2 linked regions of the Bacillus pumilus genome follow. The protein of the gene in region 1 interacts with the protein of each later gene in a pairwise test. Links are inferred from orthologs where the notes say so. Each region holds a gene or a part of one and is shown on either strand. Other genes may lie near its edges.

Region 1 (15,292 bases):
AGGCGTTCTCAGTGCAGAGCATCCTTATGAGATCAAAGAAGTAAAGCTTCTATTGAAGAGAAATGGTGAAGAACCAATTGAGCATCGCTTTCCGGTAAATATGACCCCAATAAAAGATGAAGTGGTCAAATACCGTGATGATCAACAAGTACCACAGCTTTATCAATTTCTAGCAGAAGTTCCTTTAAAGGAATTGACCTATTCGTTAAACAACCGCCTTGTATATCGCTTCTATCTTGAATTTATTTGTGATGTAGATGGAGTAGAGGAGACGTTAACGACCGCTTCTTTAGTGCTTGGAGATCGCTCGAACAAACTCAAAGGACTTGTTCAAATTCATAAACGAAACGATGTACCGATTCGATATGAGGTGTATCGAAAGAAAAAAAGACAAACGCTTGGCATTCGAATTAATGATTATACAATGAAAACACGAGCGAAGTACTACGTCAAAAGCAAGTGGAAGAAGTTCAAAAAGAAAATCGGCAAAATAAAAAAAGTCCGTAACCGCCTTGTAACAAGGACCTTCCAAACGACCTTTCAGCTGGCAAGTAAGCTGTCTGTGAAAAAGAAAACGGTTGTTTTTGAAAGCTTTAATGGAAAACAATTCAGCTGTAATCCGCGTGGGATCTATGAGTATATGAAAGAAAATCATCCTGAATATACGTTGATCTGGAGTGTGAAAAAAGGGCATGAAGCACCGTTCAAGGAAAAGGACATCTACTATATCAACCGTCTATCATTGAAATGGATTTTTGCGATGGCAAGAGCCGAGTATTGGGTCGTCAACAGCCGTTTGCCGCTATGGATTCCAAAACCAGAGCATACAACATACTTGCAGACATGGCACGGTACGCCGTTAAAACGACTTGCGATGGATATGGACGAGGTGCATATGCCTGGAACAAACACGAAGAAATACAAAAAGAATTTCACGAAAGAAGCATCGAATTGGGACTATCTCATTTCTCCAAATGCTTACTCGACTGAAATCTTTACACGTGCATTCCAATTTCAAAAGACCATGATTGAGTCAGGATATCCGAGAAATGACTTCCTTCATAATCAAAACAATGAAGAAACGATGAGAGCACTCAAACAAAAAATGAACTTGCCGCTTGATAAAAAATTGATCTTATACGCACCGACATGGAGAGACGATCAATTTTATAAAAAAGGGCAGTACAAATTTGATTTAGACCTTGATCTGCATGAGCTAAGAGCCGCTATCGGAGACGAATATATCATCATTTTGCGTATGCACTATCTAGTCGCTGAAAACTTTGATTTAGGACCATATAAAGGCTTTGCCTATGACTTCTCTCATTACGAAGACATTAGAGACCTGTATATGATATCTGATCTGCTCATCACTGACTACTCATCTGTGTTCTTTGATTATGCAAACCTTAAACGTCCGATGCTGTTCTATGTGCCAGACATCGAAACATATCGTGACAAGCTGAGAGGCTTCTACTTCGACTTTGAACAGGAAGCACCTGGACCTCTTGTGAAAGAAACAGCCAGCGTCATTGACTGGGTAAGAGAAACAGAACAGCCAACCTTTACACTACCGGCTTCATTCGCACCGTTTTATGAAAGATTCTGCTATCTAGAGAGCGGGGAGTCTTCGAAGCGTGTGGTGGAAGTGGTGTTTGATTAGCAATGCTTTGTATATTTTCTTATAGTTGAGAATTAAAAACACCTTTGGAAGGTATCAAGTTCAATACTTGACCATTATCCAAAGGTGTTTTTTTAAATACATGTAATTTTATTCTGTATATAAGGTATTAATCAGCTTTTGTACATACGTTTTTGTAGAAGAGCTCTAGTGCCTCGCTATTATACTTTTCATAATCAAAGGATTCTTGTTTCATACTATTCTGGATAAAATCAGACATACCATTAAACAGAGCAGTTTCATTATTCTCAACTAATAATCCGTATCCACCCTCTAAGACGGAATGTACTCCAGTTACATCGGTAGCTATGATTGGTTTTTTTAGAATCATTGCTTCCATGAGAACCAAACCTTGTCCTTCATATTCTGAAGATAATACAAAACAATCACATTCATCTAGCAAAGAGAATGGATTTTCGAGTTGCCCAACAAAAAACACACAGTGATCTAAATGTAATCTCTTTGTATGATCCTTTAATTCCCTTTTTAAAGGTCCTTCTCCCACAATATACAATACTGTATTTGGGTATTGTTTGTTTAATTGCGAAAAAGCAGAAATTAATTTTTTTTGCCCTTTTTCAGGAGATAATCTTCCTATAGTTATAAAGTTGATATACTCTTTATTTGGAAGTGGAATCCCAGATAGATTAAGACCGATGGATTCGGTTTTGTCGTTTTGATAAGTAATTAAATATCTTTCATTATTAAATTCTATAATATTTTTATTTTCTTTCATTTGAAGTACTTTGTTTGGCGATATAACATTATTTACAAAAACCATTTTTTCTAAAGCATTAGGAACATAAGGGCTTAAGTTCAAGTGATTTTCAATATTAGTCGATTCGGCGACAGAAACAATTCTATCGAAGAACTTGTACAGTGAGAAAATTACTTTTAGGTTACCACGATGTTTATATTTGTGGTTCACCTTTTTATTGTACTCTTTCATCATGTCAGCATGCAGGAAAATACTTTTGACTTTAAAATCTCCAAATGCGAAAAGAAGAGTCCAAAATTTATTATAACCTCCAAAGTCTATACCTACATCAAACTTCGCATTACCAATAATTCTCTTTAATTCTCTTTTGTATGAATTTACCGGAGTGTACTTTAACATTTTGTTATTATATATACCACGGCGGAAAATTATGTTCTGTTTATATGTCTCTATTAAGGTTCTATTAACAAAGCCTGGTCTATAAATAATATGGACATTAGGATGTAGCTTTTGTATGTTCACCCATTTATCTTTATGATAATTTGAGTTATCAATTACAACAACTTCATATTTATTGTAATCAATTTGGTCAAATAAATTAGTTGCTGAAACTGTAATACCGTTATTATAGAATCCTCCACAATAAAAAAGTAATTTTTGTTTATTGCTTTCAACCTTTATTAATTCATTTTGATTATTTTTTTTGAATACGATGTCAATGAATCGCTCTGTAGCTTTTCCATCATCATAAAAACAGTATTCATCTAAAAACTCCCTGTATTGATTCTCAAATTGTTTATTGAAGTTATTTAGACTGTTTAGTTGAGCTAAGTTGTTAATTAAATCAACTATATTTTCACTGATAGGTCCTGGAAGTGTTGTTATGTCTAAATAAAAACCTCTCTCTGATTCGTATTCTCTTAAGTCAGGCATATAGAAAAAAACAGGTCTTTTTAAAGGAAGGAAATCGAAAAAGATACTAGAATAATCTGTAATTAAAATATCTATGGCAGCTAAAAGTTCATTTGTATCAATCCAGTTTGGAACACAAAGATGTTCAAGTCCACTCTGTTTAAAGAATTTATAAGAAAAGTAATGAGATTTTAAAAGTACTAAGTAATCATCACCAAGCGCCTGCTGAATTTTCACAACTTCACTATGCAATGTATAGCAAGTATCCTCTTCAGCACCTATTGTTCCTCTCCATGTTGGAGCATAAAGTACAATTTTCTTATTAAAAGGTAAATCTAATCTTTCTTTCACACTTTCACTACTAGTGTTTAATGTTAAATCTACTCTAGGATATCCGATATTTGCTATTTTTCCGGTGAATATCCCAAATACATCATTTGATTTCAGTAACTTTTCATACGTAAAAGTATTCGGACTGATAAGGTAATCACAATGAAGAAAATTTCTTTGGATATTTTTATGGCCAGACATTGATCTTTTTTTAATGTCCTTCCCTAAAGTTTTTAAAGGGGTTCCGTGCCATGTATTGATATAAATTTGCTCTTCTCTTTTAATAAAATAAAAAGGAAATGACGTATCATTAACTAAATATTTAGATGTTGCTAAATATTTAAGATATTCGTTACTATCAACTTTAACAAAGGAAATATTAGGTGATTTCTGCTTTAATTCAGCAATCATTGGATCACTAAAATCATTAATGACCCAAACATGATGTAAATCTTTAAAGGCATTATCTTTCATTAAGCCTAGAAAGATTGCATAACAATTTCCAGATATACTTTTACCATGATAAGCTTCATATAGAATATAATTATCTCTAACAGGTTTTTTCTCTAAATAAGAGGTGTATTTACTTCTCATACGAAGTCGTGAATCTCTAGAAAACTCTATTAGTGGATTCAAAATAAATTTAATCTTTCTTGTAACGATTTTTTTGAAGTTCTTTATTCTCATTAATGTTAAGCCCCTTCATTTGGTATATATAATTTGAAAGAAAATGATATTTATTTTTTGGAGTTAAGTTGAAATGCAATTATCCTGATAATTATATTCTAATGGCAAATATAAAGCAATGATATAATAAGGTAATTAGTAACCTATAATAGCTGAAAATACCAGCATTTAATTTGATCGGTTTCCCCTACCATTTAATATACTCAATAGATTTGAAAAGTGAAATATTTCTCAACATCTGTTACAATTATGAACGGTGATTTTTTTAGAAGAGGCAATTCCAAAAACTTATATCTAAGGAAGATTAGAATGAATGCATTGTTTACGATATTAAGGGAGCAAATCAGCTCATTTCCGCTGATTATGCGCCTTGCTGTTTATGAAACAAAATCAAAATATCAGATGAATTATTTAGGTGTTTTATGGCAGTTTTTAAATCCATTAATGCAAATGCTGGCTTACTGGTTTGTTTTTGGTATGGGAATTCGCGGAGGACAGCCAATTGACATTGGGGGGATGGGAGTTCCATTTATCATCTGGATGCTTGCTGGATTAATCCCCTGGTTCTTCATTAGTCCGACGATACTTGATGGATCAAACAGTGTGTTTAAACGCATTAATATGGTATCGAAAATGAATTTTCCGATTAGTGCGCTGCCGTCTGTAGTGATTATGTCCAACTTGTTCAGCTACTTTGTGATGATGGGTGTCTATCTGATTGTGCTCATTTCCTATGGCATATATCCTGATGCGCACTGGCTGCAATATATATACTATCTTATTTGTATGATCGCGTTTATGTTTTCGTTTAGTTTGTTTAATTCCACGATTAGCGTACTCGTGAGAGACTATCAATTTCTTTTACAATCAGTGACACGATTGCTTTTCTTTTTGCTGCCGATTTTTTGGAATATCTCAGAGAAGCTCACTGGAGACAAAGCATGGATCGGGGATATATTAAGATTGAATCCTCTTTTCTACATTATTGATGGTTTTAGAAATAGCTTGTTAAAGGGAGAATGGTTCTTCCATGATGTGAAATATACGCTTTATTTTTGGCTGATCACGCTACTTCTTTTAACAGTCGGTTCATTGCTTCATATGAAATTTAGGGATAAATTTGTCGATTTTCTTTAAAAAGTAAGGAGATTATACGATGAAACTAAAGGTTTCGTTTCGAAACGTATCCAAGCAATACGTCCTATATAAAAAGCAGTCAGATAAGATTAAAGGACTGTTTTTACCTAATAAAAATGAAAAAGGTTTCTTTGCTGTTCGTGATGTGTCCTTTGATGTATATGAAGGTGAAACGATTGGCTTTGTAGGGATCAATGGATCTGGAAAATCAACGATGTCGAATCTTCTTGCGAAAATCATTCCACCGACAAGTGGTGAAATTGATATGGACGGCCAGCCTTCATTGATTGCCATTGCGGCAGGGCTGAACAACCAATTAAGCGGGAAAGACAACATTCGCCTCAAGTGCTTAATGATGGGGCTGACGAATAAAGAGATAGACGAACTTTATGAAAAAATCGTAGAGTTTGCAGATATTGGTGACTTTATTGATCAGCCTGTGAAGAGCTACTCAAGCGGAATGAAATCACGTCTTGGCTTCGCCATTTCAGCGCATATCGATCCAGATATCTTGATTATTGATGAAGCATTGTCTGTTGGAGACCAAACCTTCTATCAAAAATGTGTGGATCGAATTACAGAATTCAAGGAACAAGGGAAAACGATCTTTTTTGTTAGTCATTCCATTAGCCAAATCCAAAAAATCTGTGACCGGGTGGCTTGGATGCATTATGGGGAGCTTCGTATGTTTGATGATACGAAAAAGGTTGTGAAAGAGTATAAGGAGTTTGTTGACTGGTTTAATAAGCTCTCCAAAAAAGAGAAACAAAAATACCAATTGGAACATAAGGAAGGTAGAAAAGGTGTACAAAAGACGGAAAAGGTCACACGTTATAAAGAAAATGGGAAACGTCGTTCATTTTTCGGCCCCGCATTTCAAGTGACAATTTTAGCTGTCTTAACTATTCTGCTTGCCTTATCCATGTTTTCAGATCGCCCACTTCGTACACTGGCTACATTTGGTGCAATGTCATCAGATAAGACAGAAGCGCCTCAGACTAAGAACCCGCAGATGAAAGGGGCGCCTGATATGAAGAAGGTGGATCAACAGCTGATTGTCACGGCAGATCCACTCACGGTTTACAAAGATCAAGCCATGAAAAAAAAGGCGGATGTCACTTTGCCCTTTGGACAAGAAGTGCAGGCTGTGGCTGAAAATAAAAAAGCCGTTAAAATTAAAACAGCCTCAGAAACGTATTTTGTCAAACCTGCTGCGCTTCAAAATGCAGAGGAATTAAAGCCACTATCCATTGAACCAGGTCAGTTCAATTCCTATGTATCGCCCGCATCTGCAGGCTCGTATGAGTATTTACTTTCTTTCCTTGGAAAAGAAGAATCTGTGCTTAAGCAAAGAATGCAAACGCTGAGCTCGATCAAAAGTAATCAAGGCGGAATGATTGAACGATTGACCACAGAGAAAGCCGACTATGTCATTCAAAATGGTCAAGCGAATACGATGGTATTCCGTGAGATCATGTCAATCTCTCCTTCAACACTTGGGCTGACAGAACAGAACGTTTGGATGAATGAGAAACAAACGAAATTCGCAGTGAAGGGCGAAAACAACTTGTTTGTCATTGATAATGAACAGCATACACTGACGATTTCAGTGATCAAATAAAAAGCTGCCGATCCCGGCAGCTTTTTTTAATTCACTTCTTCTTTTTCGAGAAGCTGTTTCATAAATGGAATGAGTTTCTTTTTCAGATCCTCATCTTGAAGGGCGAACTCTAGAGTCGTCTCGATGAAGCCTTGCTTTTCACCGACATCGTATCGTTTTCCTTCGAAATCATAGGCGAATACGCGCTGAATGTCATTCAGCTTTTGGATGGCATCTGTCAGTTGAATTTCTCCGCCTGCACCAATTTCTTGCTGATCAAGGTACATAAAGATCTCTGGTGTGAAAATGTATCGCCCTAAGATGGCTAGATTTGATGGTGCTGTTCCCTGCGGCGGCTTTTCAACAAAGTTTTTCACTTGGTAGCGGCGTCCTTCTTGTGTAAGAGGATCAATGATCCCGTAGCGATGTGTATCGCTGTCTGCTACCTGCTGAACACCGATCACAGATGAAAGCGTTTTTTCGTATTCATCCATCAGCTGGCGAAGTCCAGGTGTTTCGGCTTGAACAATGTCATCACCTAATAAAACGGCGAAAGGTTCATCACCGATAAAGTTGCGTGCGCACCAAACGGCGTGTCCAAGTCCTTTAGGTTCCTTTTGACGTATGTAATGAATGTCAGCAATGTTAGAGGATTTTCTCACCTTTTCTAAAAGCTCGCTCTTCCCTTTTTCCTCCAGGTTGCGCTCTAGCTCTGGTGCAAAATCAAAATGATCCTCAATGGCTCTTTTCCCTTTTCCAGTGACGATAATAATGTCTTCAATTCCTGATTCAACAGCTTCTTCAATAATATATTGAATGGTTGGTTTATCAACGATTGGCAGCATTTCTTTAGGCATAGCTTTTGTTGCAGGGAGGAAACGTGTCCCAAGACCTGCAGCTGGGATAATGGCTTTACGTACTTTTTTCAATGAACTTTGCACCTTCCTTACATATTGAAAAAATGATTTGACTTCATTTTTCATCTTTCATAAAGTGTAACTTACAAATGATAGAAATGACAAATGATTTACGATAAATGTATGATGATCTGATACAACATCTATTGTAAAGAGTCCGTGTAAATCTTTATGTTGAAAAGGGTAAAGGCGATGTAAAGATTGAAAATTGAATGATTAGGATTCGTTTCTATTCTTTTGTATAATAAACATATGATAAATGAGAAGGAAAGAGGCATCGACTATTGAAAACATTACATGTAATGACTGTATTCGGGACGAGACCTGAAGCGATCAAAATGGCCCCCCTTGTCCTTGAACTAAAAAAACATCCGCAAATCAAATCCTCTGTCACTGTGACTGCTCAGCATAGGCAAATGCTTGATCAAGTGCTGAAAGCCTTTGACATTCAACCGGATCATGATTTAAATATTATGAAAGAACGCCAGACATTATCTGAAATCACATCAAATGCACTGTTAAAGCTAGATCAATTATTCCAAGAAGAAAAACCTGATATTGTCCTTGTCCATGGGGATACTACAACAACCTTTGCAGGAAGCTTGGCAGCATTTTATCACCAAATTTCAGTCGGTCACGTCGAAGCTGGATTGAGAACACACAATAAGTACTCGCCGTTCCCAGAGGAATTGAACCGTCAAATGACAGGCACTATTGCCGATATTCATTTTGCACCTACAGACGAAGCGAAGCAGAATCTTTTAATTGAAAATAAAAAAGAAGAGACCATATGTGTGACAGGGAATACAGCGATTGACGCCCTGCAAACAACGGTTACTGAGCAGTATCAGCACCCTATTTTAGAGAAAATAGGCACGGATAAAATGATCTTGTTAACGGCCCATCGCAGAGAGAATCTCGGACAGCCGATGAAAAACATGTTTAGAGCCATTAGACGTGTTGTAGAAGAGTTTGAAGATGTTCAGGTCGTTTATCCTGTTCATTTAAACCCTGCTGTACGTGATGCAGCTCAGACAGAATTTAGCGGTCTCGATCGGGTACACTTAATTGAACCGCTTGAAGTCGTTGATTTCCATAACTTTGCTGCCGCTTCACACTTTATCTTAACGGATTCTGGCGGTGTACAAGAGGAGGCGCCTTCTCTAGGGAAGCCAGTATTAGTGCTGCGTGATACAACAGAACGTCCAGAAGGCGTGAAAGCCGGCACGCTTAAGCTTGCAGGTACAGATGAAGAGACCATTTACAAAATGGCAAAAGAGCTGCTAGTAGATCAGAAAGAGTATGACAATATGTCGAAGGCGTCTAACCCTTATGGTGACGGACAAGCCTCGAGACGAATTGTCGAAGAGCTCCTCCATCGATTTGGATTAAGTGAAGAAAAACCTGCCCCATTCAAATCATAAAAAAAGAAGACTACAGTCATGTAGTCTCAGGCTGTCGAGAAAATCTCGACAGCTTTATCTTTTCCTTAAACTTTCCATCTCCTCATTTTATAATAGAGAAAAACCCACTTAAGGAAGGTGTTTTTCTCATGTTCCACACTAGAAATTCTTCTCAGCACGAAGCCGAATTTGTATTGCTAGATCAACTGGTCGAAGAGGATCACCTGCTTCGTAAAATTGATCAGTACATTGATTTTTCATTTATCGTAGATAAAGTAAAACCGTATTATAGTGAGAATAAAGGTCGCCCTTCTCTTGATCCACTTATTTTGTTCAAAATGATGTTTATCGGATACCTGTACGGTATCCGTTCTGAAAGACAACTTGAAAAAGAAATTTACTATAACATGGCGTATAGATGGTTTTTAGGTTTGAACATCAATGACCCCGTTCCTCATCACTCGACCATTAGCTGGAATCGTCGTACTCGATTTAAAGATACAACGATTTTTCAAGATATTTTTGATGAAATTGTGCTTCAAGCCATCAATCATGATATGGTAGGAGGCCGCGTTCTTTTTACTGATTCAACTCATCTTAAAGCCAATGCCAATAAACATAAATATACGAGAAAAACGATTGAACAAGATACCCAGAACTATATAAATGAATTAGAAGAAGCGATCCAAGAAGATCGGGTGGCACACGGAAAAAAGCCCTTAAAGGTAAAAGAGGAGGTGAAAACGAAAAAAGACATTCGTCAAAGTATGACTGACCCTGAGAGTGGCTATCTTTATCGTGAAAATAAACCGGAAGGCTTTTTCTACCTAGACCACCGTACAACGGATATGAAGTACAATATCATCACGGATGCCCATGTCACGCCCGGCAATATCCATGATTCTATTCCGTATCTTGATCGATTGGATCACCAAATCGCCCGATTTGGTTTTCAAGTAGAAGCTGTTGCCCTTGATTCTGGTTATTTGACAACCTCAATCTGTAAAGGTTTATCGGATCGCCATATTTTTGGTGTCATCGCACATAGACGCTTTCATCCAACAAGAGGATTATTTGAGAAGTGGAAATTTCAGTATGATTCTGAATCTGATCACTACATATGCCCAAATGGCGAGAAGCTATTATATACGACAACTGATCGAAAAGGTTATAGGTTCTACAAATCAGACCCTAAAAAATGCGTATCGTGTCCTTTCCTTGAGAGCTGTACAAGATCGAAAAATCATCAAAAAGTGATCTCAAGACATGTATGGGAGGAACACAAAGAAAAGATCAGACAAAATCGTCTGTCTGCCTCTGGAAAAGAGCTATATAAAAAAAGAAAAGAAAAAATAGAGCGAAGCTTTGCAGATTCAAAACAACTGCACGGGCTTCGCTACTGTCGGTTGAGGGGAAAACAAAACGTGAGTGAGCAAGTTCTCCTCACAGCTGCGTGCCAGAACATGAAGAAGATTGCCACACACCTAGCGAAGCTAGGCTAGGTGTGTGGGAGGCCTTTTTCATTAAATCCCATCCATCATAATTACGATGAAAATAAAAAAGATTGTAGAAAAACATGAGTTTCTCTACAATCTGAGAAGACTACAGTCATGTAGTCTTCTTTTTTACTGCTCCAAACTTTCCTTCAATTCCTTCTTCACTTTAGCCAAACTATTATCATCAAGCTGATAATAATAGATGTTATTGATGCGTGCTCCTGTTCCTTTCAGCTCGTGCTGCTCCACACGCTGTCTTGCATCACGGTAGTCATTCATCATCGTCCACATATCATCAAATGACATGTTGGTCTTCATATTGTTTTCCACGACTTTGAACATATCGCCGAACTTCGTAATAGATGAAATGTTTGCCCCTTTTGCAATGATGCCTTCAATGACTTGGCGCTGCCTTTGCTGACGTCCAAAGTCACCCTTTGGATCTTGCTTTCTCATTCTTGTGTAGGCAAGGGCTTGATCTCCATTTAGATTAATTTCTCCTGTACCAAATGAATGGCCGTCATAGCTGAAAGCAAATGTGCTGTTAACTGTAATGCCGCCAAGTGTATCGACAATATCCTTAAAGCTTTCCATATTGACTTTCACAAAGTAATCAACAGGTACATCAAGCAATTCCTCTACTGTATCTGCTGCCATTTGTGTGCCGCCGAATGCATAGGAGTGGTTGATTTTATCCATTGTGCCTTTTCCGACAATTTTTGTATACGTATCACGCGGGATACTCACCATCTCGGTCGTTTTGGTTTTTGGGTTAACGGTCATGTATATTAATGTATCCGCACGGCCTCGGTCATTTTTTCTTTCGTCAACACCCATGACTAAAATAGAAATCGGGTCTTTCTTATTTAAATCGACATCTTTGTCACGCTTATCTGACTTCTTTAAATTCTCCTGAATGCCTGCCACGGTTGATGCTGCTGTATTCCAAAGATGATATGCATATCCGCCAGTTGCTAATACGAATAAGCCAATAATCGATAAAACAATCCAAAGAACCTTTTTTTTCTTTCGTTTTCTTTCAGCTCTCATAATGTCCCTCACCTTTTCTATGATTCTTCCATGATTATAGGTTTACGAATCTTGATAAACAAGTTATTTTTTTACTCTGAACCTAGATATAGACGTTGTAACAAAAAAAAGGTTTCAAAAAACCTTAAATTTACCTTAAAATATTAAGTTATAAGACGATACAAAGACATGAGGTGAAAAAAATGAAGAAAATCGTCGTTTTACCGTTCTTAATACTACTACTTGGTATCGTGCTCACAGCATGTGGAACGGCTGAGCAGTCCTCGGGAGAAAACAAGACAAGCAGTTCAACTCCTCAGGTGCTGGAAGAAAAAGCTGAATTTATTGGAATGGCTGATGCACATACAGTCGAAGTGAAAAAAGTGAATACGACCTTAAGCTATGAATTTACGGATAATTTTAAAGATGTGTTAAATGAATTCAAACCAGGAGACACAGTAGAAATCTCTTACTTTATCAATGACAGTGGTCAAAAGGAAATTCAAAAGATTGAAAAACAGAAGTAAAAAAGATGGGCGGGATGAACAAAATTGAAGAAAACAGGCGTTACACTTATTGTTCTCATGACACTGACTCTACTAGTCGCACCCTTTCAGTCTGCCATGGCTAGCTCGACAATTTCAGTGAAATTGTCTAATTATATCGGAAATAAAAAAACGATGGATCTATCCACAGCTGGAGAATACAAGCTGTCAGGATCGAATGTGGCTGTCACGAAAAGATATGATGGCAAAAATCGATACGAAGTTGCTAATAGCATCGCGTCTGCCGGCTGGAAGAATCCATCAACTGTTGTCATTGTGAGCCGTGATGCATTTGATCACGCCATTTCTGTATCACCGTTAGCTTACAAACTAGGCGCACCCATTTTGTATACGAACATTGAAAGACTGACAAAAACAACTGAAAACCAGCTGAAGAAAATGAAGCCGGATAACATCCTGATCATCGGTAACACGAAAAGTATTTCCACAGCTGCTGAGAAATCTATTAAAAAGTATGGCAAAGTCAGACGTATTAGTGGAAAAGACAAGTTTGAAATCTCTCAAAAAATCGCTAAAGAAATGGGTAACTATAAGCAAGCTGTCGTTGTCGGCGGAAACTCATTTATGAATGGGATTGCGATTGCATCCTATGCATCGAGAAAGGGATATCCAATCCTGTTAACAAAAAAAGATTCCATTCCGTCTTACAAGCTGCCAAGTAAAGTCATCATCATCGGCAGTACGAAAAGTACGGGACAAAAAGTAGAGAATCAAATTAAAAAAACGTCACAGGTGACAAGAATCAGTGGTGCCAATCGCTATGAACTATCTGTGAATATTATTAAGAAATTAAATATCAATGCAGATAAAGTTTATTTGGCAAAAGCCTCTAGCTATATTTATGCTATGCCGCTGTCTCAATTGGCTGCAAAGTCTAACAGTACCGTTGTGTATGTGAAACCAGATTCTGTCACAGCGTCACTAAAAGCACTGCTGAAACAAAAGGGTACATATGCTTATCACCTTGCTGGTAGCACAAGTGCGATTAAAGATAGCTTGAAAAACTCATTAGCTAAACAAGTCTATCTGAAAAAAAATCAAAACTACCAATTGGATATTTCTAACGGAAAAATTTCATTAAAAGGCATAAAGACGTATAACACATTAAGAGTTGTTCCTGAGAAATATTCAACGAAAAATGTCCTTCAAATTGCAGGGAAGCCGTACTTAGGCAGCGTCAACTTTGCAATTGAATCAGGTTATATCAGGCCGACTCTCGAAAATATTCCATTTGAAGACTATCTAAAAGGCGTAGTACCAAATGAAATGCCTGCAAGCTGGCATGTTGAAGCGCTAAAAGCACAGGCAGTTGCCGCTAGAACGTATTCAGTGAAAAGTATTGGAAAAGTCGTACCTGATACAACTGCCTTCCAAGTATATGGAGGATATAACTGGTACACGAATTCGACAAAAGCTGTCGATGCCACAAAAGGGAAGGTACTGAAATACAACAATCAGCTCATTTCAGCAACCTATTATTCTAGTAATGGCGGTTATACAGAGGCAAGTGAAGAAGTGTGGGCAAATGCACTGCCGTACTTAGTGGCCAAAAAGGATACAAAAGATCCGGTCAATGCATGGACGCTAAAACTCTCTAAAAAACAACTAGGCACAACATTGACTGCTAGCACAGCAGCATCTCAGTGGTCTAAGACAAAAGAGACAAATGCAGCGGACCTTGCTGGTCTCAAATCATGGCTGCTCAAAAACAAAGAAACTGCTGCATCTGATATGAAGATTGCATCCATCTCAAGCCTGACATTCTCAGGAAAAACAAAAGGCCAGCGTGCGAAGACGGTATCGATCAAGCTGACATATCATCTGAAAAATAAAACAGGCACGTATGCAGTAAACAAAAGCACAACGGCAAGTATGAAGATGACCGAGTTTAGATCCGTCATGGGCGCAACAAAGGTGAAAAGCACATTTGCGTCTGTCAAAAACAATACAAATGACTTTACGATTTCAGGAAAAGGATATGGTCACGGCATTGGCATGAGCCAATACGGAGCCAAAGCTAGAGCAGAATCTGGAAACTCATATTCTTCCATACTTTCGTTCTACTATCCAGGTACAAAACTAACAAACTATTAAAGGGTTAAAGGAGGACATAGATGATGCGCTCAATCATGAAAACAGCCATCCTCAGCCTTATCGCCATTTTCGTTATTGTTCCGACAGCTTCAGCAGATAATTCCGTCTCACGAATTGATGGCGGGAGCAGATATGCTGTAGCAGCAAACGTAGCGAAAAAGGGATGGGGAACTGCAAGTACAGTCGTTTTAGTAGGGAAAACTGCGTATGCAGATGCAACAGCAGGGATTCCACTTGCACACCAAAAAAATGGACCAGTTCTTTATACAAACAGTAAGAGTCTTTCGGGTGATACGAAAAAAGCCCTAAAGGCTTTAAAAACAAAGACAGTTATCGTTTTAGGCAGTACATCAAGTGTGTCAAACAACGTAGTCAACGAAGTGAAGAAAATGGGCATCTCTACACAACGTATTTCAGGGAAAAATCGATATGAGCTATCTGCAAATATCGCGAAAAAAATGAAAAAGCCAGCAGGCGTCGTTGTCGTTGAAGGTTCCTTCTATGCTCATGGGATTGCAATTGCACCGGTAGCAGCACAAAAAGGATTCCCGATTCTCTACACAGATAAAAAGGGACTTCGTTCTGAAATCGCTTCTGTTGCAAAAGCAAGCAATGTCAAACAAACCATTGTAGTCGGCGGAGAAAATTACGTCACAAAAGCAGCTTATAATCAATTGAAATCTCCAACACGAATCAAAGGCTCCACTCGTTATGACGTTGCC
Region 2 (15,235 bases), 750 kb from region 1 along the record:
TGATGTACATGATGAGATGGATATTCGCGGCCGTGACCTTTTAACAGGTCTGCCAAAAACGATCTCTATTACGGCAGATGAGATTGCAAAAGCGCTTCGCGATACGGTGGAAACAATTGTCGATGCGGTGAAAATGACACTTGAAAAAACCCCGCCTGAGCTGGCAGCAGATATTATGGACCGCGGAATCGTTTTAACAGGCGGCGGTGCATTGCTGCGTAATCTTGACAAAGTCATTAGTGATGAAACGAAGATGCCAGTCATTATTGCTGAAGACCCGCTTGACTGTGTGGCAATCGGTACAGGAAAAGCACTAGAGCACATTCATTTGTTCAAAGGAAAATCTAAAGATAATCGATAATCGGGCGTAAATAAAGAGGTGTAAGACATGCCGCAGTTTTTTATGAATAAAAGATTAATGTTGCTCCTTGTCTGTGTCATCGTACTGGTGGCCATGATTGGTTTTTCAGTGAAAAGCGGCAGAGGTGCTTCATGGCCGGAAAAATTAGTGGGGGATACGACAGGCTTTTTTCAAGGTGTCTTTCATAAACCATCACAATTTATTGCCGGTATTTATGGGAACGTACAAGATTTAAAGAACACATATGATGAAAACGAGCGTCTTCGAAAAAAACTTGATGGACAAACTCAATATGAGGCGAAACTTCAAGAGCTAGAAGATGAGAACAAAAAGCTTCGCAAGCAGCTCGGATATGTGAACTCTATTCGTGATTATACGCCAATTCTATCAACGGTTATCGCGAGAAACCCGTCCCTTTGGGATAGCTTTGTGATGATTGATAAAGGGAAAAAACAAGGCGTTGACAAAGATATGGCGGTCACAAATGAGAGTGGTGCGTTAATTGGGAAAATTGAAAGTGATAAGCTCAACAATTTTACTTCAACTGTAAGGTTGCTAAGCTCTACGGACCAAAATAATAGAATTTCAACGAAAATTTTTGCGAAAAAGGGCAAAGAAGAACTCAACGGAATTATTAACGGTTATGACAGTAAGAAAAAAATGCTGACAATGAATATTCTGAAATCTGATGCAGATGGAGATGTCAAAAAAGGAGATCTTGTTGAAACATCTGGAGCAGGGGGCGTATTCCCGCAAGGCTTGACGATTGGTAAGGTGAGTGAAATCGAACCAGATCATTACGGCCTGACAAAAATTATTTATGTAGAACCAGCGGCCGAACTCAACAATTTAGACCGCGTGATTGTGGTGAATCGCAGCTCAAGTACGGCAGATGCATCTGAATTGACGAAGGAGGAAGGCTCGTGAGACGTGTCCTTCTTGCTTTCGTCATGTTGTTTATCTTCGTATTTGACAGTATTTTTGTCGATCTAGTGAAGCTCCCATTTGTTTCAGACAATCAAATTTTAGCTCCTCATTTCATCTTACTCGCACTGGTATTTATGACTGCTTTTGTGAATCAAAAATATGGTGTGATTTTCGGTTTTATCTTTGGACTTTTATATGATATTTCGTATACAGGCATACTTGGTGTTCATATGTTTGGCTTTGGAGCGCTCTGCTATTTGCTAGCGAAAGCCTTTAAAGTTCTGCAAACGAATATGCTAGTGGTCGTCTTTCTGTCGATTATTGCTGTTTCCGTGATGGAGTTTTATGTATACGGCGTTCAAGCGACAATTCAATCAGGGATTATGCCGTTTAATACGTATGTCATCGAACGCTTTATTCCAACGATTCTTTTAAATACTGCTGCGTCTCTCATACTTGTTGTGCCGCTTAGGCTCTTTTTCATCAATATGAAACAAGGACTGATCGACGAATAAAAGCAGGAGTTTGTCCAATTACGGCGAAATGAGTATGTTGTTGAGGTGAGCATCTTGAAAACTCAAAAACAGCAATATGTGACGATAAAAGGTACAAAAAACGGATTAACATTACAGTTAAATGATGACTGTTCGTTTGATGACCTTCTTTCTGGCTTGCGAGAGGTTCTTTTACTTGAGCAATACACAGATGGTAGAGAAGGGCATAAGGTTAATGTGCATATTAAGCTTGGTTTTCGGTATTTAACAGAGGATCAGGAAATGCGTTTGACTGAAGCGGTCTCTGAAAATGAACATCTCGTCATTCACTCCATTGAAAGTGACGTCATGTCAACTGAAGAGGCGAGACGATTAAAAGCAGAGGCCGAAATTACCTCTGTAGCCAAAATTGTGCGCTCTGGACAGGTGCTGTATGTCGAAGGAGATCTCTTATTAATAGGAGATGTCAATCCTGGCGGAACGATTCGTGCAGGGGGAAATATTTTTGTGCTCGGCGCTTTAAAAGGCGTGGCACATGCTGGATGTAATGGGAATAAACAAGCTGTCATTGCGGCATCTCGTATGATTCCAACACAGCTTCGCATCGCACAAGTGTTTAACCGTGCACCAGATCAAAAAGAAGATGGAAACGAAATGGAATGTGCTTATTTAGATATAGATGGCAACATGATCATTGAACGCCTGCAGCAATTGGCTCATATAAGACCTAATCTGACAAGGCTTGAGGGAGGAATGTGAAATTGGGCGAGGCTATTGTGATTACCTCAGGAAAAGGCGGCGTTGGCAAAACAACAACATCTGCAAACTTAGGCACAGCACTAGCAATTCAAGGGAAAAAAGTGTGTCTAGTGGATACCGATATTGGCCTTCGGAATCTAGATGTCGTGATGGGGCTTGAGAACCGCATTATTTATGATCTAGTCGATGTAGTAGAAGGAAGATGTAAAATTCACCAAGCGCTTGTAAAAGATAAGCGTTTCGAGGATCTTTTGTATCTTTTACCCGCTGCTCAAACAAGCGATAAAACGGCTGTAGAGCCGGAGCAGATCAAAGAATTAATTCAATCATTGAAACAAGACTTTGATTATGTCGTCATTGATTGCCCTGCTGGAATTGAGCAAGGCTTTAAAAATGCTGTATCAGGTGCAGATAAGGCAATTGTCGTGACGACGCCTGAGATCTCAGCTGTGAGAGATGCTGACCGTATCATCGGCTTGTTAGAACAAGAAGATATCGAACCACCTCGTTTGATTGTCAACCGTATTCGTACACACATGGCGAAAAGTGGCGATTCAATGGATGTGGATGAAGTTGTACATCACTTATCGATTGATCTTCTTGGCATTGTCGCAGATGATGATGACGTGATTAAGGCTTCAAACAATGGTGAACCGATTGTCATGGATGCTAAAAACAAAGTATCGATTGCGTATCGTAATATCGCCCGCCGTGTACTAGGCGAATCTGTTCCGCTTCAATCATTTGAAGATGAAAACAAAGGAATGTTTGCGAAGCTGAAAGCATTTTTTGGTGTAAGAGCATAAGCATTCAAGTAAGATGAGACCGATTCGATGAGAATCGGTCTTTTTGTTGCATATCAGATGAGGTCGTCACATAAAATGTACAAACTGTTTGTATGTAAAGGGTGATCTCATGAAAAGAGTGGACGAGTACCGAAAGAAAATCGCGCAGCGCCGCAAAACGAAGCAGCCAGCTGCTCCATCTAAGAAGACGACTTTCAAGAAAAAAGAAGATATCCCTCCATGGGTCATGCTGACAGAGGAAGAAAAGCATTCAGGGTCGTCTTCCTTTGAGTCGTCGTCTCATCAGCCGAAGAAATATCGGCATCCGTTATTTAACCCCAATACCTTTGTGCTGAAATGTTTATTATCTGCGTCCCTTGTGTTGATTGCAGCCATTTCATTTAAAGGTCAGGCAGGGCCGTTTCAGCAGCTGAAGCCGATCATTACGCAGACCTTTGAGCAAGATTTTCAATTTGCTGCTGCCAATCACTGGTTTGAGAAAACAGTTGGAAACCCCCTTGCCTTTTTAACCGACAAAAAGGCAGACCAAAAAGATGTACAAGCGAACCAAGAACTGGCTGTACCTGCTTCTGGAAAAGTGCAGGAATCCTTTACGCAAAATGGAGCAGGTGTCAAAGTCGAAACATCGGCTGAAGCGATTGATAGTATGAAGGAAGGCTATGTAGTAGAAGTGAAAAAGAAAAGTGACACAGGGCTTACAGTGGTCGTGCAGCATGCGGATAACAGCTATAGCTGGTACGGTCAATTAAAGGAAGCCGATGTGGCCTTATACGATTTTGTCGATAAGGGTGAGAAAATTGGCCAGATCTCACTTGATGATCAAGGAAAGGGCACATATTACTTTGCCATTAAGCAAAATGAACAGTTTATCGATCCTATTCAGGTGATGACCTTTGAATAGATGGCTGGTCATGCTGACGAAAATTCACATTCATCCGCTGCTGTGGATTGTGATGGCGTTTGCGATTCTCTCTGGTCAAATCAAGCCGCTGCTTTGTCTGCTCATCATCGTCTTTGTCCATGAGCTTGGACATGCAGCGGCTGCTTGCTATTATCATTGGCGCATTCGGCGGATTTTTTTACTGCCATTTGGCGGAGCGGTAGAAGTAGAAGAGCATGGGAACCGTCCGCTAAAGGAAGAGTTGGCGGTCATTTTATGCGGGCCGCTCCAGCATGTACCGCTCCAGCTTATGGCATGGATTTTCATGGAAACTTCTCTTATTTCGCACGACATTTTTACGATGTTCACTTTTTATAATATGGCGATTTTTCTTGTGAATCTTTTGCCTATTTGGCCGCTTGATGGCGGGAAATTATTCTTTTTGCTCTTATCAGCATATTACCCTTTCCAACGTGCACATACCCTTGCCATAAAAGGCTCACTTGTCTTTTTCGTTCTATTGACTGCAGGGTTGCTTTTGTTTGCGCCGCTGCAATTCAACGGCTGGGTGCTGCTCACTTTTTTAGCCTATTCACTCGTAATGGAACACCGGCAGCGGCATTACGTCAGGGTCCGCTTTTTACTAGAACGCTATTACGGTAAAAAAGAGCAAAAGGTAGAAAAGCTTATTCCGCTGAGAGCGAGCGCTGAGGAAAAAGTATATGAAGTAATGGCGCGATTCCAAAGAGGCTGTAAGCATCCGATTATTATTGAAAGAGATGGCGTGAAAATGAGCCAGCTTGACGAAAATGAACTGCTCCATGCGTATTTTTCAGATCGAAGAACCAACTCCTCAATGGAAGAGCTCCTTTTGCCGTACTAGTGATGAAAATACGTTGACATTCTGCTTCTAATTTGATATATTTTTTAATGTTATGGATATGTAGCACCCGTGCTACAACCGCGCGAAGCAGGTGTAAAGAGCCTAAGGCCCCCTGTATTCGGCGAGTCTGAGTTTATTAGGAGGTGCAGAGATGTACGCAATTATCGAAACTGGTGGTAAACAAGTAAAAGTTGAAGAAGGTCAAACTGTTTATGTTGAAAAACTAGCTGCTGAAGCAGGTGAAACAGTAACTTTCGAAAACGTATTGTTTGTCGGCGGAGACACTGTCAAAGTGGGTAACCCTTCAGTTGCTGGAGCAACAGTAACGGCTAAAGTTGAAAAACAAGGTCGCGGTAAGAAAATTACTGTGTTCAAGTACAAACCGAAGAAAAACAACCACAAGAAACAAGGTCATCGTCAACCTTACACTAAAGTTGTTATCGAAAAAATCAACGCTTAAGGCGTGTGAGTGATATGATCAAAGCAACCATTACTCGGTCGGCAGCAGATGAAAGCATTACGTCTTTTCAGATGACTGGACATGCCGAGTTTGCTGAAAAAGGTCAGGATCTCGTTTGTGCAGGTGTATCTGCTGTTGTTTTCGGCTCAGTCAATTCAATTATTGCACTGACAGGAATGGATCCACTGCTCGATATTGGTGAAGAAGGCGGCTATTTCTCTTTTGAATTGCCAGCTGATACAGATCCAGTATCCTTTGAAAAAGCCCAGCTGCTTTTAGAAGGCATGGTCGTTTCCTTAGAGACAATCGAACGAGATTATCACGATTATGTGAGAATATCTACAAAAAAATAGGAGGTGAACTTCATGCTTAGATTAGATCTTCAATTTTTCGCATCTAAAAAAGGGGTAGGTTCTACAAAGAACGGACGTGACTCTGAGTCTAAACGTTTAGGCGCTAAACGTGCTGATGGTCAATTCGTAACTGGTGGTTCTATCCTTTATCGTCAACGTGGAACGAAAATCTATCCAGGTGAAAACGTTGGACGCGGAGGCGACGACACTCTTTTCGCTAAAATCGACGGAACAGTTAAATTCGAACGTTTCGGTCGTGACCGTAAAAAAGTGAGCGTATATCCTGCGGCACAATAATTGCTAAAAACTCCGGTCATTGACTGGAGTTTTTTCACTTTTTACACGTAGTATCGAAGATGATAAAAGAAGATGCACTCCATAAATATCAAAGAACTTTTGCTGACTTTGCCTCATTTTCTCCTATAGATCAGAAAAAACAACCTTTCCTCACATAACTAGTGTTTTTCTATGCTGTCTTCTCTGTTATAATTCAGGGAGACATAGTGATGATAAGACTCCTAAAAGAGAGACCAAACGATTGGGAGTGCGATAATGGAAGAGATACCAAGTAAACAAAACGAAAAATTAACTCACGTTGCATTAACAAATGAATTGATCTATCTGCTCAGTCGTTCAAGACACGACTGGATGAATAAATTGCAGCTGATCAAGGGCAACTTGACATTAGAAAAATATGACCGGGTGTTTGAAATTATAGAAGAAATGGTCATTGAAGCACAGCATGAATCCAAACTCTCAAATTTAAAAATTCCCCAATTGGCCTATTACTTTCTAACATTTAATTGGGAGTCGCATTTTATCACCCTAGAATATGAAGTGCTTGGTGAAACCCGAGACTTATCAGCATATGAATCGCAGCTGCTAACGGTATCACAGGAGTTGTTTTCGATATTCGATCAATCAGTTTGCCAAAAAACTGAAAATCATTTAACGGTCACGTTCCAAACAGATCAAGAAGAGAATGATGTGGTCTTATATTTTGATTTCAAAGGAAAATTAACAAGTTTGGATGCGTTAAATGCGTTTCATGACGCAAACTATCCATGTATGAGTGTAGCTCAATTTCATGTGACAAGTCATGAGTCCATGATTGAGCTTTGTTTGAGGCAAGAACGAGATATGTGATGCAGAGAAACGGAGGAAGTTATGTTTGTAGATCAGGTTAAAGTGTATGTTAAAGGCGGTGACGGCGGAAACGGTATGGTGGCGTTCCGTCGTGAAAAATATGTGCCAAAAGGCGGACCAGCTGGCGGCGACGGCGGAAATGGTGCAGATGTTGTATTTGAAGTAGACGAAGGACTCAGAACGTTGATGGACTTTCGTTATAAGCGCCATTTTAAGGCGGATCGCGGCGAGCATGGAATGAGTAAAAACCAGCATGGCCGAAATGCGGAAGAAATGATTGTCAAAGTTCCGCCCGGTACGGTCGTGACAGATGCAGAGACGGAACAAGTACTCGCTGACTTAACAGAGCATGGACAGCGGGCAGTCATTGCAAAAGGCGGACGAGGCGGACGTGGAAATTCACGTTTCGCAACACCGGCAAACCCTGCACCGCAGCTTTCTGAAAACGGTGAGCCGGGAAAAGAACGTGACGTCATCTTAGAACTAAAAGTACTTGCAGATGTTGGACTTGTTGGTTTCCCAAGTGTCGGGAAGTCGACACTGCTTTCAATTGTCTCTTCTGCGAAACCGAAAATTGCGGATTATCATTTCACAACGCTTGTGCCGAACCTAGGAGTTGTCGAAACAGATGATAACCGAAGCTTCGTCATGGCGGATCTGCCAGGACTGATCGAAGGAGCGCACGAAGGCGTTGGCTTAGGTCATCAATTTTTACGCCACATTGAGCGGACACGGGTTATTGTCCATGTCATTGATATGTCAGCACTTGAAGGGCGTGACCCGTACGAAGATTATGTGACGATTAATGAAGAGCTTGAGCAATACAATATGAGATTGACTGAGCGTCCACAAATCATTGTAGCGAACAAAATGGACATGCCAGAAGCAGCTGACAATCTAGCGGCATTTAAAGAAAAATTAACGGATGACTATAAAGTGTTCCCAATTAGTGCGATCACAAGAGAAGGGCTTCGTGAGCTTTTATTTGAAATCGCCAATCAGCTTGAAACAACACCGGAATTCCCGCTCTATAATGAAGAGGAACTGTCTGATAACCGCGTGATGTACAGGTTTGATGAGGGAGACGCGCCATTTGAGATCACAAGAGATCCTGACGGTACGTTTGTCATAACGGGTAAAGCACTTGAGCGACTGTTTAAGATGACAGATTTCTCAAGAGACGAGTCCGTGAAACGATTCTCTAGACAACTGCGCGGAATGGGTGTCGATGATGCCTTGCGTGAGCGTGGTGCAAAAGACGGCGACATCATTCGTCTGCTTGAATTTGAATTTGAATTTATTGATTGATCAAAAGGAGGGTCCAGTCCATGGGCTCTCCCGTTTTTAAAAGGGGAGAAAACAGGTGAAAGAAGAAACGTTCTATTTAGTAAGAGAGGATGTCCTTCCAGATGCGATGCGAAAAACGCTTGAAGTCAAAAAGCTTCTCGATCGCAAAAAAGCGGATTCAGTTGCCGATGCTGTTCAACAAGCGGATTTAAGCCGCAGTGCTTTTTATAAATACAGAGATGCTGTTTTTCCATTTTATACGATGGTGAAAGAGCAGATCATCACATTGTTTTTCCACCTTGAGGATCGGTCTGGGGCTCTGTCAAGGCTGCTTCAAATTGTGGCGGACTCTGGCTGTAATGTGTTATCCATTCACCAAACGATTCCGCTGCAGGGAAGAGCGAATGTCACCCTATCCATTAGCACGGCTGGTATGGCAGATGATATCAATACAGTCATGAATCAATTAAGAAAACTTGAATTTGTCGAAAAAGTTGAAATTCTAGGTTCTGGGGCGTAAAAGGAGAGATCATAGCAGATGAAGCAATTAACTGTAGGTTATTTTGGACCAGAGGCAACATTTACTCATTTGGCCGTATGCTCTTGCTTTCCAGCAGATGCAGTGCAGCGTGCCTATGCAACGATTCCGCAATGTATGGATGCTGTGTCAAAAGGCGAAGTCGATTTGGCGGTTGTTCCACTTGAAAATGCACTCGAAGGATCTGTGAACTTAACGATTGATTATTTAATTCATGAGGAAGCGCTGTCCATTGTTGGTGAAATGACAGCACCGATTCGGCAGCATTTGCTTGTCCACCCATCAAGAGCGGAAAGCTGGGAGACATTAGATGTGATCCAATCACATCCGCACGCGATTGCCCAGTGCCATCAATTTCTGAAAAAACAGTACCCAGATATTCCGCACCGTCCGGTAGAATCAACAGGCTATGCAGCCAAATATATCAGTGAGCATCCGGATGAGGCTGCTGGGGCCATTGCCAATGAAATTGCCGCGCAAACATATGGTTTAACGATTGCAAAAAAAGACATTCATGATTATCCGCACAATCATACACGCTTTGTTATTTTACATAAAGATCCTAAGGCGTCGTTCCCAATGAATGCTGGGTTCTCATCGAAGCCAAAAACGACCATTGTCGTCAGTCTGCCAAAGGATGACCAATCAGGTGCATTGCATCGCGTGTTATCTGCTTTTTCTTGGCGGAATCTCAACTTGTCAAAAATTGAATCTCGTCCGACAAAAACGGGTCTTGGACACTATTTATTTATAATAGATATTGAAAAAGAAATGGATGATGTCCTTGTCCCTGGCGCGATTCAGGAATTAGAAGCGATTGGCTGTGAGGTCAAACTGCTCGGCAGCTACCAAACATATGAACTAACGAATGAAAAATAGTGTCCCTTGCAGGACACTTTTTTTAGTCTTTAATTAAAAAACCAGCGTCATCGAGTGCTTGAATGGCTTGGTCAAGCTGCTTTTGACTGTAAGAAGTGAGTGTATGTAAATGCACGCCGTCTGTTAGTTCTGACAAGTAGGAGGCGCCCGTGTTAGAAATGTGATGGACGAAATCAGCTACTTGCTTGCGAGTGCTGACGCGAATAGAGGCCGTTAGTTCACCGTAAACGGGGTGCTCTATGATCACATCTTTCACCGTCACACCAAAGTCTACAATCAAGGTTAGTTCCTCTTCTGTACGAACAGGATTATGCTTGCAGGCGATGATTTGTTCAATTTCTCTTTCTGGCGCATGCTGCGGTGCCATATATACATAGCCTTGACTTGTAGCAATAATGGGTTCGTTTTTTGCTTTCAATAGTGACATATCTTGTACAATGACTTGTCGAGAGACAGCCGCCTTTTTAGCCAAAAAGCTTCCGGTGAGCGGTGAATCTGTTTCTTTCAGCCACTCTAAAATGGCGTTTCTTCTCTCTTCGCCAATGAGTTTCCTCTCTTGCTCCACGTCTTATGCTCCTTTCTTCTCCTTTTGCAATTGTTCAAATGTATGCAAAAGCTGATCGATGTCCTCTTTTGATGACTTCGATCCAAATGATACTCGAATGAATTGAAGAGCATCACGATCTGATACGTGCAATGCCTTCACAGCCGGGGAAGGATGGTGATAACCAGAAGCACATGCGCTTCCAGTCGATATACAAACCCCATGCCGGTTACATGCTAACATTACATATTGTCCTTCAAACCCTTCAAAAAAACAACCAATAATATGAGGCAGCATGCGGCGATTGCCATTGTTTTGAAGTGTACGAACAGGAAGCTGTCTCATTTTCAGCTGCTGAAGAAAATAATCACGAAGCTGCTCATTCTGTCGTTGCTGCTCATCCAGCTTAAGCATCAATTGTTCACTCGCAGCAGCAAAAGCACCGATGCATGGAACGTTCACTGTTCCAAGGCGGAAGCCACCTTCCTGAACTGCACCTGAATATAAAGGCTTCCAAGGAACATGAGCGCTCATATAGACAGCACCAGCTCCTTTAGGTGCATACACTTTATGGCTAGAGATGGACACGGCATCAACCCCAAGCTCCTTGATGGACACACGAATCTTTCCGAATGTTTGCACGGCATCTGTATGAAAAAGAATGTGCCTTTCTTTTAAAAGGGGTGCTAATTCAGCGAGCGGCTGGATAATCCCTGTTTCTGAATTAGCATGCTGAATAGATACTAGTCCTGTTTCAGGCAATAATGCTTCTTTGAGAATGTCCTGAGTGATGATCCCATCTTGATTCGGTTCAATGATTGTGACCTTCACGCCAAGACGCTCTAAGCTACTAACCGCGTGATGAACAGAAGGGTGCTCTACAGAAGTTGTGATGACATGCTGCCTGTGTGCTGGCAGACCATTTGCGATCGATTGAATCGCCAGAAGATTGGATTCTGTTCCGCCGCTTGTAAAGTAGATGCCGTCTGGTTCGCCCTCAAGAATGGCAGCGAATGATTGTCTGCTGTAAGTCAGTATGTCATTTGCTCTTCCACCTGCATCATGAAGACTGCTTGCATTCCCGTAGCAATCTTGACTTAGCTGCTGAAAAACATGCAGTGCTTCCTCTGAAACAGGTGTAGAAGCTGCGTAATCTAAATAAACCAATCCATCCATCTCCTATGAGAAAATTTTTTCTTGTATTTATTGTAGTGTTGTGTAATGATATGTGTCAAGACAGGTGTAAATGACAGGAGGGGCGAAGGTGTCATCAATCAAAAAAGTCATTGTGGTGGGATCAGGCATTGCAGCGCTTTCCTTTGCAAAAACCATTTCAGAAAGCTGCCAAGTTATCATGATGACAAAAAAACAATTTTCCTCTAGTAATTCCATGCTTGCACAAGGAGGAATCGCTGCTGCCTTTTCAGCACAGGATTCAGTTCATCAGCATGTACAAGACACATTAGCTGCCGGCTGTGATCACAATGATGAGAGGGCGGTACAAGAGATCGTAAGTCTTGGAAAGCAATTGGTAGAGCAGCTCGTAGAAGAAGGCTGTCCATTTGATCAAACGGAGACGGGCGAGCCGCAATTAGGTAAAGAGGGGGCACATACGACTCATCGCATTTTGCATGCAGGAGGAGACCAAACAGGCAAAACACTCGTGCAGTATTTAAAAAGTCAGCTTGGCTCACATATTCATTTATACGAATATCACCATGTCATTGATCTATTGGTCCATGAAGGAACCTGCATGGGTGTGGTGTGGAAAGACGAGAAAGGACACGTCCATACCATGACCGCAGATGCAGTTGTTTTATCCACGGGCGGCTGCGGCTCCCTATATGAAACAAACACAAATGACCCTTCTGTAACAGGAGACGGACTGATGATGGCCTATCGAGCCGGGGCACAATTAGCAGATCTTGAATTTGTTCAATTCCACCCCACCCTCTTGACGATCGCTGGAAAAGCAGTCGGTCTCGTTTCAGAGGCAGTCCGGGGAGAGGGAGCCTATTTAGAAGATGAAACAGGCAGGAGGATGATGAAAGGCATTCACCCACAAGCTGATTTAGCGCCTAGAGATGTGGTCGCTAGAGCTATTTTTCATGAGCAGCAATTAGGTCATGATCTGTATCTCAATATCAGCGAAATTCCACATTTCTCAGTTCGTTTTCCAGCCATTGCTGAAATGTGTGAACGGGCAGGTATCGATTTGGCAAGCGGCAGGCTCCCAGTTTCCCCTGGTATGCATTTTTTAATGGGCGGAATCTGCGTGAATGAATATGGAGAAACCACTGTTCCATCTCTTTTTGCTATCGGAGAAGCGGCCTGTACAGGATTACACGGAGCGAACCGATTAGCGAGTAATTCTCTATTGGAAGGTCTCGTTTTAGGAAACAAAGCGGCACGGAGAATTGAACAGGTACCTAAACAGAAAAAAACAGTCCCATCTTTTTCTATTCAAGAAGTATGGTCCGTCCCAGCGATTTCAGAGGATCAGTTGAGACAATGGATGATGACATATGCCGCAATTGTAAGAGACGAAAAAGGGCTAAAGACCTTGCTTCAAGTATTACAGCAAGTCCCTTATCAGCAAACGAATGTGAAAAATATCACAAGTGAACAGATCGAATTAAGCAATCAATGGGCATTAGCGATTTGCCTTGTGAAGTCTGCATTACTTCGTACAGAAAGCAGAGGCGGCCATTTTCGAATGGATTATCCAAATCGGAATGATGCTTTGTGGCGGGGCATGCAGATTGTCCATGAAAAAGGCCACATTCATATGATGAAAAATGAAAGGATCGGTGCCAAATGGAACGTTTACAGTTAAAACAAATGATGACTCATTTTTTCACAGAAGATATTGGCTTTGGAGATGTATCAGCTGATGCCATTTTTGGAGAAAAGAAAGGAACAGCATACATCATCGCAAAACAATCGGGTGTATTGGCAGGTTCTCAAGTCATTGACATAGGGTACCGCCTGCTGAATGAACAGATTCAAGCTGAGTTGTTTTTTGAGGAAGGTGATTGGATTCATTCAGGCGCTGTGCTGGCGAAAATAAAGGGGCCGGTCAGCGACTTATTAAAAGGAGAAAGGGTCATTTTGAATGTCTTGCAGCGCATGACAGGTATCGCCACATTAACACATGAAGCGGTGCAGCGATTAGCGGATCCGTCGATTACGATTTGTGATACGAGAAAAACGACTCCCGGCTTGCGTATGTTAGAGAAATATGCTGTGAAGACAGGGGGCGGAAAGAATCATCGCTTCGGCTTATCAGATGGGGTGATGATTAAAGATAATCATATTGCCGCATGCGGCTCTATTCGTGAAGCTGTAGAGAAAGCAAGAGCATATGCGGGTCATATGGTGAAAATTGAAGTAGAAATTGAATCAGAAACGCAGCTAAAGGAAGCCATTGATGCAAAAGCCGATGTCATCATGTTTGACAACTGCTCTCCGGACGAGGTAAAACGTTTTAAACAAATGACACCGGAGACAATTCTGACTGAGGCTTCAGGAGGCATCACGCTTGAGACATTGCCAAGTTACAGAGGGACAGGTGTCGACCTTATTTCACTTGGTTTTCTGACACATTCTGTTCCAGCATTTGATTTTAGTATGAATATGGAATTCAGTCATAAAGGGGGAACAACTCATGTCACTGCTTGATGTACTTGCGAAACAACATGCAGCCATGATGCCAGAAGAATATAAACACCGATCTGTTGAAGAGATGAAGCAGCGTGTGTTAGACATTAAACGATCCTTTGGATCAAAACTCTTTATACCAGGGCATCATTATCAAAAGGATGAAGTCATCCAATTCGCAGATGCAACAGGAGATTCATTGCAGCTCGCACAAATAGCCGCGGACAACAAGGAAGCGGAGTACATTGTTTTCTGCGGTGTTCACTTCATGGCTGAAACGGCAGACATGCTGTCAAACAAGAATCAAAAGGTCCTATTGCCAGATATGAGAGCAGGCTGTTCAATGGCAGATATGGCGAACATGAAACAAACGGATAGAGCATGGGAGCAGCTCACTGATCTGTTTGGGGAGACAATTCTTCCACTTACGTATGTCAACTCAACAGCTGATATTAAAGCATTTGTCGGAAAGCATGGCGGGGCCACTGTGACATCATCAAACGCTAAAAAAGTGCTGGAGTGGGCGCTCACACAAAATGAGCGCATTCTGTTTCTCCCTGATCAGCATTTAGGGCGTAATACGGCATTCGATTTAGGCATTTCACTAGAAGAAATGGCTGTCTGGGATCAAATAGAAGAAAAGCTCATCACCGATCAGCCGCTTTCCCGCATCAAGATGATTTTATGGAAAGGCCATTGCTCTGTCCATGAGAAATTTACGGTGCGGAATATTGAAGAAACGAGAAAAAGAGACCGTGACATTCAAATCCTTGTCCATCCAGAATGCACGCATGAAGTCGTCAGGGCTTCTGATCTTGCCGGTTCAACGAAATTTATTATTGATACGATTAAGGAAGCGCCAGCAGGAAGCAAGTGGGCGATTGGAACAGAGATGAATTTAGTCAAGCGGATAATAGATCAGCATCCAGATAAACAAATTGAATCCCTCAATCCGGATATGTGTCCATGTTTGACCATGAATCGGATCGATCTTCCTCATTTGTTATGGTCACTAGAAAGCATTGAGAAAGGTGATCCGGTCGGTTTGATTCAGGTCAATGAAGACATTACCAAAGAGGCTTTACTTGCACTGAATAAAATGCTCGCCATTAAATAATAAATCAGCCCCTCCTATCAGAAAACAAGTTTTTATCATATCGGCTTGTAAATAGGCATAAATTTATGGTGAAACATATTGTACTTCTGACATAACCGTTACGTTCACGTTTTGCATAGGAGGGGAAAACGTTGAAAATTC

The links.
Region 2: the proteins of tagH (region 1) and mreD interact in binary tests that used the Bacillus subtilis proteins (3 or more experiments, as listed by UniProt). The link is inferred for Bacillus pumilus from one-to-one orthologs.

The regions. Positions count from the first base shown.
Region 1 is NZ_CP046128.1:3,105,748-3,121,039, reverse strand. What follows is about bases 4,798-7,785. They hold tagH (teichoic acids export ABC transporter ATP-binding subunit TagH), read left to right. Parts: upstream 4,798-5,484; coding sequence 5,485-7,086; downstream 7,087-7,785. Other genes in these bases: galU (UTP--glucose-1-phosphate uridylyltransferase GalU), read right to left, coding at 7,113-7,785; GKC25_RS15935 (ABC transporter permease), read left to right, coding at 4,798-5,465. Also shown: GKC25_RS15945 (CDP-glycerol glycerophosphotransferase family protein), read left to right, coding at 1-1,663; GKC25_RS15940 (glycosyltransferase), read right to left, coding at 1,791-4,328; more of GKC25_RS15935, read left to right, coding at 4,638-4,797; more of galU, read right to left, coding at 7,786-7,994; wecB (non-hydrolyzing UDP-N-acetylglucosamine 2-epimerase), read left to right, coding at 8,267-9,406; GKC25_RS15915 (IS1182 family transposase), read left to right, coding at 9,535-10,887; GKC25_RS15910 (LytR family transcriptional regulator), read right to left, coding at 11,011-11,931; GKC25_RS15905 (hypothetical protein), read left to right, coding at 12,114-12,437; GKC25_RS15900 (SpoIID/LytB domain-containing protein), read left to right, coding at 12,462-14,570; GKC25_RS15895 (N-acetylmuramoyl-L-alanine amidase), read left to right, coding at 14,594-15,292.
Region 2 is NZ_CP046128.1:2,350,180-2,365,414, reverse strand. The notes cover bases 113-3,043. They hold mreD (rod shape-determining protein MreD), read left to right. Parts: upstream 113-1,284; coding sequence 1,285-1,803; downstream 1,804-3,043. Other genes in these bases: minD (septum site-determining protein MinD), read left to right, coding at 2,544-3,043; minC (septum site-determining protein MinC), read left to right, coding at 1,858-2,541; mreC (rod shape-determining protein MreC), read left to right, coding at 389-1,288; GKC25_RS12035 (rod shape-determining protein), read left to right, coding at 113-361. In the rest of the region: more of GKC25_RS12035, read left to right, coding at 1-112; more of minD, read left to right, coding at 3,044-3,347; GKC25_RS12010 (M23 family metallopeptidase), read left to right, coding at 3,457-4,248; GKC25_RS12005 (M50 family metallopeptidase), read left to right, coding at 4,241-5,110; rplU (50S ribosomal protein L21), read left to right, coding at 5,262-5,570; GKC25_RS11995 (ribosomal-processing cysteine protease Prp), read left to right, coding at 5,585-5,923; rpmA (50S ribosomal protein L27), read left to right, coding at 5,936-6,220; GKC25_RS11985 (sporulation initiation phosphotransferase B), read left to right, coding at 6,476-7,069; GTPase ObgE, read left to right, coding at 7,091-8,377; GKC25_RS11975 (ACT domain-containing protein), read left to right, coding at 8,433-8,876; pheA (prephenate dehydratase), read left to right, coding at 8,895-9,773; GKC25_RS11965 (transcription repressor NadR), read right to left, coding at 9,796-10,338; GKC25_RS11960 (IscS subfamily cysteine desulfurase), read right to left, coding at 10,342-11,484; nadB (L-aspartate oxidase), read left to right, coding at 11,582-13,153; nadC (carboxylating nicotinate-nucleotide diphosphorylase), read left to right, coding at 13,135-13,998; quinolinate synthase NadA, read left to right, coding at 13,985-15,094; safA (SafA/ExsA family spore coat assembly protein), read left to right, coding at 15,226-15,235. UniProt on the Bacillus subtilis protein: Involved in formation of the rod shape of the cell. May also contribute to regulation of formation of penicillin-binding proteins.